Regions from separate parts of the Aurantivibrio infirmus genome, predicted to be linked through region 2. Evidence: predicted binding sites of a transcription regulator. Region 2 holds the regulator's gene; each other region holds the start of a gene.
What was found. Region 2 encodes sigma-54, which starts transcription at its own class of promoters, with help from an activator protein. Its sites were predicted from a motif close to TGGCACANNNNTTGCNNT; they were not measured.

Region 1 (3,212 bases), on a different contig from region 2:
AAAGTCGTTGTCAACTGACCCGCTGCATCACGCGTTGGTACCCGGAAAGTACCAGGGTTACCATCAGAAGAAGCAGAGAAACCGCCTTCGCTATACTGTGGTCGATCTGGGAAACGCAAGGGATCTCTGTTTCTGTATTGCATTGCAAAAACAAAGTTCGTCGTATCTCCACTGCCACCTGTGATAAAGCCAAATGATTGCTGGCCGTAATCATCACCATCAGCGAAATCCGCCTGAGCTTCAATCTCAAAGCCTTCGAAAGACTTCTTAGGGATATAGTTAACAACACCACCAACCGCGTCCGTACCGTAGAGTGCGGCGCCACCATCAGTCAATGTTTCTACCGACTGAAGAAGTAATTGTGGATACAAACTTTGAATTGAACGAGATGCGGAACGACGGCCATCCAACAAAGTCAATGTTGCACCTTCACCTAAACCACGAATGTTAGGTGCAGATACCACACCGCCCTGACCTGTAGCGCCAATAATATTGGACACAGTGTCAACGCCGTAGTTGAAAGGTTGGTTACGGATAATCTCCGCTAAGTTTGGTGTACCTGACTCTTTGATATCAAGGTCAGTCACAATATCAATAGGGTTTGCAGTATCAAAACTGTCGGTACGTTTAATAAACGATCCCGTTACAGTAATTTCTTCTAATGCTTGTTCTTGACCAAAAGCTGGAGTGACGCCTGCGGACAGAGTCAAGCCTGCTATGGCTAGATAGAGTGGTGTTCGCTTCATAAGGAAGATTCCCCCGGGGTTACTAAATTGTTATTAAGGTTATTATCGGGGCGATATCGTTACTCTTTTTTCGTAAAGAGTCAATGGGTAGTTATTCGGAGAAATCTCGATACTATTTTGAGTCGGAAGCCATCAACAAACATGCGCGCCTGTAAAAAAATTAGCCTTAATAATCAAATAGTTACAAAAAAATAAGTGGTAATCGCATACTTTTACCGCCGATGTCAACACCCAACAACATACGTGAAGATCTGCACGGAAAAATGTCCGACTGCCGAGTCATACAGCAGAATAAGTGATGCACTTCCATAATTTTTGCTAATTGGAGCAAGTATAATATCGGGCGTTTATTCGTTGACAATAGACATATGAATGAGCAAACACTAAGGAGCGAACAATCGTTGCGAATACGGATCAACAAACGTCTCGACCTGAAGATTCATCAAGCACTGGTTAGTTGAAATATTTACATTAACCGTGATCATCCGATTTAAATACAATGTAATCCCTCCTGAAAAATCTCTTCAAGAACTCATACCCTTCAAGTTTTAACGCACCAATAATGACAAGCCCGCCCTTTTTTCTCGCTTTTTTTGTTTTTTAAATTCCAAAGTTCGCTGTTTCCTGCACCAAGAAGAACACAGAAGCGCACTCTTTAAGTTCGCCAACAAAATAATTTGAATTTGCATTTGTTAATTTGTTGAATTTCATAATGTTTTTTTTCATCAAAATAAAATAAAAATGTTGGCAGACGTTTTGCTAAGAGGATTACAAGAAAAACAGTGTGATGAAAAAACATAATGTTATTAAGTTTCAAATTTTGAGATATAACCAAATTCCACAACACAAAGAGTCAAAGAACTCTAAAAGCAGAGAGTAAAAAACTGAGCACGAAACTTGGCCTAGTTGCCAAAGATGTTAAGTGCCATGACATCAATATCCATTTGGAGAAAAATATGAAGACCGCTTTACATTCAATCTGTTTAACTGGGGCAGCACTTGCGCTTATATCGCCGGTAAGTTTTGGGGCCGAGTCAATTACGGAAGTGTTTGAAGAAAGTAAAATTACGCTCAACCTTCGTTTGCGTTTCGAAGATGTCGATGTAGACGGAGTTAACGATCGAGATTTGTTGTCTTTAAAAACCCGACTGACTTATTCAACCGGAGAACTAAAAGGTTTAAGCGGTTTATTGGAGATGGACGACGTAACACACTTTAGTGACTTTGAAGGTGGCGTCGCTGACCCAGAAGGTACTGAAGTCAATCAAGTCTACCTAGCATATAAAAACTGGGATACGACCTTTAAGTATGGAAGACAAAGAATTATTTTAGACAATCAACGCTTTGTTGGCGGTGTTGGCTTTAGACAAAATGAACAAACCTATGATGGCTTTAGCGTTTCGAATACAAGTATTGGCGACACCGAATTTTTTCTCGCCAACATAGATAATGTCAATAGGATTTTTGGTGAATCAGTCGCGATTGGCGACCATGAGAACTCTACAATCTTGTTTAACGCAAAATATTCTGGCTTGTCCTTTGGTGCAATAACCGCTTACGCCTATCTAATGGATAACAAAGATGCTGCGGGCTTATCTAACGATACCTACGGTATTCGGTTTGCGGGTAAGCAAGACATTTTCAGTTACGCTCTAGAATACGCAACGCAGAGTGATGCGGATAACAACCCGGCAAATTATGACGCGAACTACACGCTAGTAGAAGGCGGCGCTAAACTCGGCCCAGTCAATGTAACCTTGGGCTATGAAGTTTTAGGCACTGACGGCACCAACGGAAGATTTATTACTCCGCTTGCTACCTTGCATGCCTTTCAAGGCTGGACTGATGTATTTCTTGGTGGCGGATCTGGAAACGTTGCGGGCGGCATCGAAGATATCTATCTAAAGGCGGCAGCGAAATTTGCTGGATTAAATTTCTTGGTAATTTATCACCAACTGGGCGCGGACGATGATTCGGCCAACGGTGGAATCGATGATTATGGTTCTGAAATTGGTTTTCAAGTTGCCAAATCTTGGGAGCACTACGGATTAAGTTTCAAAATCGCGGACTACAGCGCAGATGATTTTGCACTTGATACTCGAAAATTCTGGCTTACCGCTACGGCGAAATTTTAAACTGAACAATAAAAAAGACGAGGCAAAGCTTCGTCTTTTTTATTTATTTCTTCGTAACCACCATCGCCAAAATTTCTTCAACGGCATTATCTGCCAAAGACTGCAACTCAACTAAAGTCCGATCTTGGATAGGATGAGGAACAAAAGTTCTCGCTGCATCAAAGTTTAGTGAACTCGCTTGCATCTTTGCCGCATCTTTAAACTCCGATGAAGCAATAAACCCTGATGGAATTCCACGGCTTTCGAGATCTGCTATGTCATGCAAACTGCACGACGTACAAGATCCTCAGTCAGCCAACCCTTCAATGAGAACATCACATTCCACACTGAT
Region 2 (3,212 bases):
GGCGAACGCCGTCGTGTTGAAATCGCTCGAGCCCTCGCTGCTGATCCCGACTTTATTTTGCTTGATGAGCCTTTTGCAGGCGTCGATCCAATTTCAGTTTCCGATATCAAAAATATTATTGCTCACCTCAAGAACCGAGGTATCGGCGTATTGATAACTGATCACAATGTTAGAGAAACCCTTGATATCTGTGAACGCGCTTACATTGTGAGCGAAGGGCAAATAATTGAAGCGGGTAATGCCGAAGCTGTGCTCAATAACAGTACGGTTCAGAAGGTCTACCTGGGCGAAAACTTTCGTTTATAGAGCTTGCGGCCTACTTTTTTAGCTTGAATCAACACAGTTGCTGCTCATACCTTTATAGTTTTTTCTTATTTATCATAGACTTAATACAGCTCAATGCATGTTCAGAGCTGGGCATAAACATTGCTTGTCAAAATTGCCCCTTCCAGGTAGCCTGTCTACACTAAAGATTCAGTGCAAATAACACCGCTTTGTTTGGCTATCTTAATCGAAGGTGAAATATTCCAAGTTTGTCAGGATTTCAAATTGGAATATGTAAGGCCCTCGTCCATTCCTAGCCTCTCAAGCAAAACCCTTAATTAAACTCTTTAGATAACTAAAGTACACGTATCACCCAGAAGTAGAGTTGTTGGATGTCAAACCGAAGAACCAAACCTAGTACATCTCAAGCAAGGAAAGCACGCCTCCACCTGGCAGAATCGAAAAGTCGCCTGCTAATCTTATGAAACAATCGCTGCAACTAAAACTCGGCCATCAGCTCACGATGACCCCCCAACTGCAACAGGCCATTCGGCTGTTACAGTTATCGACTTTAGATCTACAGCAAGAAATTCAAGATGCCCTCGACTCCAATCCAATGCTGGAAATCGAAGAAAATGAGGGTAGCGAGCAAAACGAATCTCGCAACGAAAAAGACCGTAATAATAACGATCAAAATACCACGAATAGCGATGACTTCTCATCGGACAACAATCAACAGCAAGATACTTCGAGTACCGATCTAAACGATGCAAGCTGGGAAGAGAATCTCCCGAATGACTTGCCGGTTGACACCAGTTGGGACGATATTTACCAGCCTTCGAGCTCCACCCCCTCCTCGTCGATGCCGGATAATGATGATTTTGATTTCGACTCTCGCCGTACAGTCACAGAATCGCTTATTGATCACCTCACCTGGCAGCTCAACCTCACTCCCATGTCAGAGCGGGATAATTTTATTGCTCTAGCACTAATCGATGCAATAGAGCCCAGCGGCCTATTATCTACGACCGTTGCCGACATCTATTTGGGGCTACATGACACCCTTGAAGAGCTTGAAGAAGACGAAGTCGTCGCCGTTTTGCACCGCATCCAACAATTTGATCCTCCGGGAGTCGGTGGTCAGAATCTAAGCGAATGCCTCTTAATACAATTAAAACAACTATCACCAGACACAGAACACCTCTCAGCTGCAAAACTGGTGGTACAAGAATACTTAGAATTATTGGGGACTCGTGATTACAAACAGATCATGAGAAAGTCCAAGCTTAAAGAGCATGAACTACGTGATGCAATCCTTCTGATACAAAGTTTAAACCCAAGACCAGGCGACCTAATCAATGCGGGCGAAACTGAATACATTGTGCCCGATGTTTATGTCAGCAAAGAAGATGACCGATGGACAGTACGTCTAAACCCCGAAATTGCACCAAAAATTCGAATCAGTCCGGAATATTCATCGCTTATCAAACGCGCAGACTCCAGTAGTGACAACACCTTTTTACGAGACAACCTGCAAGAAGCACGCTGGTTTTTGAAAAGCCTACAGAGTCGAAACGAAACCTTATTAAAAGTAGCAACCTGTATCGTTGAGAAGCAGCGCGGATTTTTAGATTATGGTGCAGAAGCGATGAAACCCCTGGTACTACACGATGTCGCAGAAACGGTGGGCATGCATGAATCGACGATTTCTCGGGTGACTACGCAAAAGTATATGCATACCCCTCAGGGGATTTTCGAATTAAAATATTTTTTCTCAAGCCATGTGAGCACCGACACAGGCGGTGAATGTTCAAGTACGGCAATCCGCGCTATCATTAAAAAACTGGTTGCGGCGGAGAACCCTAAAAAACCTCTCAGTGACAGCAAAATTGCCGAGCTATTATCTGAACAAGGAATCCAAGTTGCGCGCCGCACCATTGCAAAATACCGTGAATCACTCTCAATCCCCGCATCTAATGAACGAAAAAGGCTTGTCTGATCTTTATCAAAGCAGAATGAAAAATTTTCTGATAGCCTGTGCCAAATGTGTTCTAAAAGCGATCCAAAAAGTGATCAAATTGCCCTTGTTTTTTATCAAAGTATTTTTCAACGGCTGATAGCAGCCTATCATCACCTAGGAGCCACTCTATGCAAATTAACACCAGCGGTCATCACCTAGATCTCACTCCCGCTATAAAGAACTATGTAGACACCAAGTTGCAAAAACTTGAACGACACCACGACCGAATCACCAACGTCAACGTTATCTTGTCCGTTGACAAGCTAGAACAAAAGGCAGAAGCAACCATTCACGCAAGCGGCAAGGAATTTTTTGCTAACGCTAATTCAGAAGACCTTTACGCAGCAATTGATTTGTTATCAGACAAACTGGATCGGCAACTTATTAAACATAAAGAAAAATTAAACAGTCATCGTTAATATTTTTACACTACAATCCCCTGAATCACTAACCACTTTTGAGCGACTTATAGTCGCTCTCAATTTAAATGCCCTACACTTATGCCTGCACCCATGGATATCAAATCTCTTCTTTCGCCGTCACGTACTCTATGTGGCTTATCCGAAGCGAGCAAAAAACGTGTCTTAGAACATGTCGCTAAAGTCATTGCTCAGGATTACCCCGCTCTCAATCCAGATGAACTTTTCCAGCAGTTGATATCAAGAGAGCGCTTAGGTTCAACAGGCATTGGCCAGGGGATCGCTATACCTCATTGCCGTATCTCCAACTGCCCCAACACCATTGCAGCACTAATAAAACTCGACAAACCGGTAGATTTTGGGTCTATTGACGATGCGCCTGTCGATATAGTTTTCGCGCTAGTCGTTCCCGACGAGGCCCACGAACAACACCTCCAAACACTCGCATCTTTGGCTGAAGTTTTTAAAATCAACGAAAATATTGAACACGTACGCAAGGCCAATACCGA
Region 3 (3,212 bases), on a different contig from region 2:
AGATCAGCGAAGTATTTCCAATGAAATTTATGATTTGTTTCCCGTACTCAAAGATATGTTGCGCCGTCGTGGTGGGGATTTATCTGGAGGACAGCAACAACAATTGGCTATCGCTCGTGCATTGATAATGCGACCGAAGCTGCTAATACTCGATGAACCGACCGAAGGTATACAGCCTTCAATTATCAAAGATATCCACAGCGTCATTACCATCCTAAAGCAGCAGGGTGAAATGGGAATTTTATTGGTAGAGCAATATTTTGAATTTGCCCGTGCTTTAGCGGACGAGTATATTGTCATGGATCGGGGCGAGGTCGTATTGGCGGGGAAAGGCTCAGAGATGGAAGAAGAAAAAGTCCGTGGTCATATGACCGTTTAATTTTCGCCAGAATTTCGTCGTTGCGATCTAATCTCTGCCAAAAAAAATAATTAAAATTGTGAGCATTCAAATGAGAAAACCTCTTTTTCGTCATTTTTCAAAAATATTGTTCATCGCCTTAAGTTGCATAATTTTCGCCAATCAGACTTTTTCGCAATCCCGATCTGAGGCTCCCGGTTCAATGACTGAATTGATCATTGGGCAAGGCGAGACTTACCTTGTTACACAGTCCCAATCAGTGCTTAAACTACAAAAACTTTCTATTGGTGATAATGCAACGATACGCTTTAGCGAAGATCTTGATCACTGGTTTGTCGAAGCCCTGGAAACACAGATTGGTGACAATGTTACGATTGATGGAGTCGGATCGTCAGGAGTGAATGGTGATGACGGGGCCGAATGGACTACAGAAGCTTTGAATTGCGGGGTTGGTAGACCTGGTGCTAAGGGCGGCTCCGGTACTCACGGTGAAAACGGCATCCGAATTCAAATGCGTTTAGGTCTGACTAAATTTGGCGCGCTAGCAATTGACACCAGCGGTGGCCATGGCGGTAAAGGTGGTCATGGCGCAAGCGGCCAAAATGCCGGGCAAGAAGCTAACTGTGATCAGGCCGATGGTGGCGATGGAGGGCAAGGCGGTAATGGTGGAAATGGTGGCGATGCCGGTAGCGTTAGGGTTTCACTATGGGATGCAAGTACAAGCACTAAGATCGCGCACGAATCGTTAGCGAATATAACAGTCACTGCAAATGCGGGTGAAGCGGGTCAAGCTGGTGAGGGCGGAGCACAAGGGCAAGGCAGCGAAGGACGTTATGTTAATAGACGCTCGCTCAGCGGTAATAAGCGCTGGTCCCCAGGTGGTAAAAACGGAGTCCAAGGCATACAAGGAAAACCAGGTGAAGATGCCGCTGCAGGGCGAGTCGAGATCGAAGAGCTGTTCCTTGGCAGTGCATCGTTAGCGCCTGCTCCTACTATGGCCCAGGAAAATCCTGAACAAGAAAGGCCTTCCAAGCAAGGATCAAGCACCAATAGCGATACTGAAAGCGCTGAAATTGCAGCGATGAAGAAACAGATTGAAGCCCTCCAAAAGCGTCTAGACGAAATGGAAAAAGCGAACTAGTTCGCTTCTTTATCGTTAAACCCATCCAAAATACTGTCAAATCGCACTGTATGGGTGCAAAAAAACAGGGCATAAATTTATATTTGCCCTGTTTTTGAGCCTCTCCTCTCTTTCCCTAAGATATATTCACGCTCGTTTTTGAGCTAACTCCTTGAAATTGAAGCTAATTAGTAGACTGGCACACTGTGTGCTATCCCTTAGTTCGCAGATTCACTGTACGTCCTGAATTTTGCAGCCGCACCAGTGCGACGCAAATTTAGGGGGAATTAACAATAGAGCTATTAATTAAAGCTAAAAAACAATTATTTTTTGGAGACTAAGAGATGAAGCTTACTAAAAAGTTAACTACCACAATCGCTGCCTCGGCTATTGCAGCAACTATGAGCTTCGCTCCTGTTGCGAATGCAGAACTTGGTGCAAGCGTCAGCGTTGCCAATATGTACCTATGGCGCGGTTTTGATTTAGGAGATGGCTCTGCGGCCGTTTCTGGTGACATCGTGTTAAGTGGCGCTGGTTTTTACGGCGGCGTTTGGGCTTCTTCAGGTGATGATGCTCTTGGTAGTGAATACGACTTATTCGTTGGCTACGGTGGCGAAGTGGGTATTTTTTCTTATGACCTTAGCGTTTGGAACTACAACTACCCCGATGCCGGTTTGAATGGAGCGGGTTTTGGTGCTCAAGACGGAACTGCTGGAGAATTATCAGAAGCAATTTTGTCTTTAGGTCTTGGTCCAGTAAGTTTAACTTACTATGACAATATTGCTGGCGGATCAGGTTATACCTACATTACTTTGGGCGCTACGTTTGGTGCTTTTTCGGTAACGCTTGGCCAACACAGTGACGAGCTTGTTGGAATCTCTGGTGAAAAACCAACTCATTTAGATTTGAGCTATGCGTACAACGACAACGTTTCTTTCACTGTTAGCAAGTTTATTGCAGATGAAGATTTCGTAGATGACGATGCGCAATTCGTAGTTTCTTACAGCCTTCCTATTGAATAAGACAAGCGACAAAAACTGGTGGAATTTTCCACCAGTTTTTTTTGACATTTAATTTTTCAATAGTCTAGGAAAGTTAAGACACCTTTGAGGATATTTTTATGAAACTTGTAACAGCAATCATTAAACCATTTAAGCTCGATGCTGTTCGTGAAGCGCTTTCTGAAATTGGCGTACAGGGAATTACAGTAACTGAAGTAAAAGGTTTTGGTCGTCAGAAAGGCCACACAGAATTATATCGAGGCGCAGAATACGTTGTTGATTTTCTGCCAAAGACAAAACTGGAAGTTGCCGTTGGTGATTCCCAAGTTGATAGCGTAGTAGAGTCGATTAGCAAAACTGCACACAGTGGAAAAATTGGGGACGGCAAGATATTTATTTCTCCACTTGAGCAAGTTGTACGTATTCGCACCGGTGAGACCGGCGAAGACGCTCTATAAAAAACTAATAAATTCCTTTGGAGAATTGCAATGGAAAATCAAATTTTTGAACTCCAGTATGCGATGGACACCTTTTATTTTTTGGTGTGCGGCGCGCTGGTTATGTGGATGGCCGCCGGCTTCTCAATGTTGGAAGCGGGGTTGGTGCGATCCAAAAACACGACTGAAATTTTAACTAAGAACGTTGCCCTATTTGCGGTGGCTTCAACCATGTATATGGTTTGTGGTTACGAGTTTATGTACGGTGGAGGTTACTTTTTATCGGGTGTTGATTC
Region 4 (3,212 bases), on a different contig from region 2:
GGTTTTTATCTCCACTAATGCGTGAGTGCGCGTAAATATTTTGATCGTTAATTTTATAATTCTTCATCGGATTCAATTGTTCATCGGCCTTTAACTCTTTCAAGTTATCCGCAACATCGGCAGCTTGGTCTTGATCAACGGGTAGGTTAACTTGCTGTGATTGCATAGTAGTTTTTTCATTTCCGCTTGACTCTCCATGCTCATCAAGCGAAGAAACATCCAAGGGCCCCGATTCCGCCGTTGCTTTTTGCAAGCCAATTTCCCGCTGATCAGCTGAAGTTATGTTTTCTTCAATAGCGACGCTTGTCTGTGGATTTGCATTACCAAGTACTTCTGGATTTGAGGTGACAGCGCTCTGAACAGAACTTGGCGTAAGATTTTGCGTTAACGGCCGATCACCAAGAGGGTCTTTCGAATCGTTAGCACGGGCGATGGCCTGATCAGAAGTGACTTGCTCTTGTTCTAAGACATTCCCTTGTAAGACGTTCTCTTCTAAGACGTTCCCTGCCAAGGCCTTACCTTTTAAAGTGCGCCCCGTCGTGGCGTTTTCAAGTGTATTTTCTAGCGCCACGTATTCTGAGTATGATTCGCTCGACAAGCCCGCCTGTATTTTCTCCGCTATTTCGGGTGACTTGTTAGGCGGTAATAGTTTGCCGCTTTCGTCATCAATTGCTGCCGCTTCTGCCGTTTGTGTTCTCTCAAGCGGTTCTGATCTCAACACCGTCTCGGATTGTGGAGTTTCTACTTTTTCTTCTCGCCGAGCCTTATCAACACGCTTATCGATTTGCTGATTAGAAGGAGTATTGACTCGCTCATTTTCCTTCTCGCTTTGACCTTCGCGTTGCGAACGACTTGCTGTGACTTCTTCCCGTTGTGCCGGCGAATTTTCTTTTTGAAACTGTTCTGACGCTTCGTTTCTTTTTTCATCCTCGATTCTCAGCGCGCTTCTTTTCTCTTCGAGACGGCTGCTTTGCGCGTTTCTTGCCTCGACCCTATCTTGTTGAATTTCTGCTGATTCACGCCTGTTTTCGATGCTTTTCTTCACCGTACGTTTTATCTCTAGGTCACGCTCTTTACGCTGTTCTTCAAAGGCCGAACGAAAATCCTGCCTCTCGTGATTATCCGCAGCTGCACTATCCGAATGCTGTTGTTTCGGCTTCAGCACGGAGGTTTCGAGTGACAGTAATTTTTCACTTTGATTGACATTGACACTCATTAGCGGCCTCTCTACACCTGTTTCTGTTTACAAATTTGTGTGCTTCTACCCAGGTATTAAAAACGACTTAGCGCTTGGGCATCATGGTTATATTATTCATCTTCAATTGCACTTACGGGGAGGAAATTGCAAATGCGATGCCAACACCGTTTTAGAATCTCAAGTTGATTACAACAAGGTTCATATTGATAAATAAACCCAAGCCGGTAAGATCCTTGATCACGAAGTGGCGTCAAGTTATTGGTTTTCAGAGCTGGAGTAAATCGAATGCAGCAAGATCAACAAATTATTGACTTCTGGTTTCAAGAATTGACACCAAAATCTTGGTGGGTAAAGGACTCTGCACTCGATGAAGAAATTCGATTGCGCTTTGGTGATATCCATCGTAGCGCAGCACAGTGTGAATTATATAGCTGGCGTCTGACAGCCCAAGGACGTCTAGCCGAAATTATTATTCTTGATCAATTCTCGAGAAATATTTTTCGCGATAATGCTCAAGCTTGGGCTTGCGACCCCTTAGCTTTGGCTCTCGCGCAAGAAGCCGTTGCCATCGGTGCAGATCAAGAGCTTCCCCCGGCGCAACGTACATTTATCTACATGCCCTACATGCACAGCGAATCTCTTGTGGTTCACCGACAAGCGATGGAATTATTTAGCAACAATAAAGGCGAAAACAATATTGAGCATGAACGCAAACACAAAGAAATCATCGATCGATTCGGACGTTATCCTCATCGAAATGAAATATTGGGAAGAAAATCAACGGAGGAGGAATTGGAGTTTTTACAATCTCCGGGCTCTAGCTTTTAAAATTTTTACAGGCGTGAACTTTTTTCAGGTGTTAACTTTTCGCTCGTTATAAGAAGTTGTTGTTAATTTTTCCTGGCTTCAAGTAATCAGACATCTTTAATCATATGAACGGTTTTTTCTAATTCGCCTTCTAACTCATCAATAAATTTAAATTTATTCCAAGCCATTCTTAGTAAATCATTGTGATGAAGACGTACTTTACCAATTACTTTTTCATCATTCACGAACGTACCGTTGGTGCTGTTTAAATCTTCGATAAAGTATTCTTTATAATCTTTAAAATGTGGGTTGGTACTACCAGAAGCCACAGCATGATACCCACTGATAGCGTCTTCATCGATATGAATATCATTTGAGGGATGACGGCCGATGGTCAGCTTATCGTTATTAATCTCAAAACGATTCACCACTACGTCATCAACTAACTGAACTAGAAATGCCATACTCTCGCCTCTACCACTATAATCAAAGCCACCTGCCGAACATTAAACAGTCGATTTTAATTCGCGGGATTTATAAATCAACTAATAATTTTTTTATTGCTTTCGAAAAATCGGAACCCGAAGTATAACGCTTACCAGGCTCTTTATGCAGCGCCCTATTAACAATTCTTGTTAATCCTACCGGCAATACCGGGCGAATATCTCTTACGCTCTTATGCTTCTGATGAATGATGTTGTAGGTCAAGTTCGCTATATTCTCCCCGTTGAAGGGTAAATCTCCGGTTAAGAGCTGAAAAAATGTCACTCCCAGACTATAAATATCACTTTGTTCCCCTACTTTTTCACCTTTGAGTTGCTCGGGTGACATATACAATGGACTACCCAGAATATCACCGGTATTGGTACGAGCACTGTCAACTATTCGCGCTACACCAAAATCCGTCACTTTAATTTCATCAGTATCGGCCCTGTATAGAATATTACCTGGCTTAATATCTCGATGAATAATTTTTTGACGATGTGCATAATCTAAGGCGTCAGCGACCTCACTCACTATTTGGCAAACAACCTTAACCGGCAATAAACTATCAACTGAAACGTGATCGCTCAAGGCCACACCTTTCACATAATCCATAGCGATAAAAGCCAGATCGTGCTCCTCACCCACATCGTAAATAGTCACGATATTCGGATGACTTAATCGCCCTGCCGCCTCTGCTTCGCGAAAAAAGCGTTCTTTAAAC

Region 1: the regulator sigma-54 is predicted to act here: its motif matches at 1,492-1,509, upstream of ACYUCY_RS10785 (alginate export family protein).
Region 3: the regulator sigma-54 is predicted to act here: its motif matches at 1,676-1,693, upstream of ACYUCY_RS00140 (TorF family putative porin).
Region 4: the regulator sigma-54 is predicted to act here: its motif matches at 1,342-1,359, upstream of ACYUCY_RS09285 (flagellar hook-length control protein FliK).

Annotation. Positions count from the first base shown of each region.
Region 1 covers NZ_BAAFSK010000004.1:300,599-303,810, forward strand. Annotated here, with positions in the region: gene ACYUCY_RS10780 (TonB-dependent receptor domain-containing protein) at 1-746, opposite strand, end outside; gene ACYUCY_RS10785 (alginate export family protein) at 1,703-2,881, shown strand; gene ACYUCY_RS10790 (UGSC family (seleno)protein) at 2,925-3,212, opposite strand, start outside.
Region 2 covers NZ_BAAFSK010000007.1:94,303-97,514, reverse strand. Annotated here, with positions in the region: gene lptB (LPS export ABC transporter ATP-binding protein) at 1-306, shown strand, start outside; gene ACYUCY_RS15690 (RNA polymerase factor sigma-54) at 746-2,263, shown strand; gene hpf (ribosome hibernation-promoting factor, HPF/YfiA family) at 2,413-2,703, shown strand; gene ACYUCY_RS15680 (PTS sugar transporter subunit IIA) at 2,797-3,212, shown strand, end outside.
Region 3 covers NZ_BAAFSK010000001.1:32,230-35,441, forward strand. Annotated here, with positions in the region: gene urtE (urea ABC transporter ATP-binding subunit UrtE) at 1-379, shown strand, start outside; gene ACYUCY_RS00135 (hypothetical protein) at 561-1,499, shown strand; gene ACYUCY_RS00140 (TorF family putative porin) at 1,823-2,500, shown strand; gene glnK (P-II family nitrogen regulator) at 2,599-2,937, shown strand; gene ACYUCY_RS00150 (ammonium transporter) at 2,968-3,212, shown strand, end outside.
Region 4 covers NZ_BAAFSK010000003.1:566,913-570,124, forward strand. Annotated here, with positions in the region: gene ACYUCY_RS09285 (flagellar hook-length control protein FliK) at 1-1,216, opposite strand, end outside; gene ACYUCY_RS09290 (DUF924 family protein) at 1,484-2,026, shown strand; gene ACYUCY_RS09295 (FHA domain-containing protein) at 2,113-2,469, opposite strand; gene ACYUCY_RS09300 (serine/threonine-protein kinase) at 2,540-3,212, opposite strand, start outside.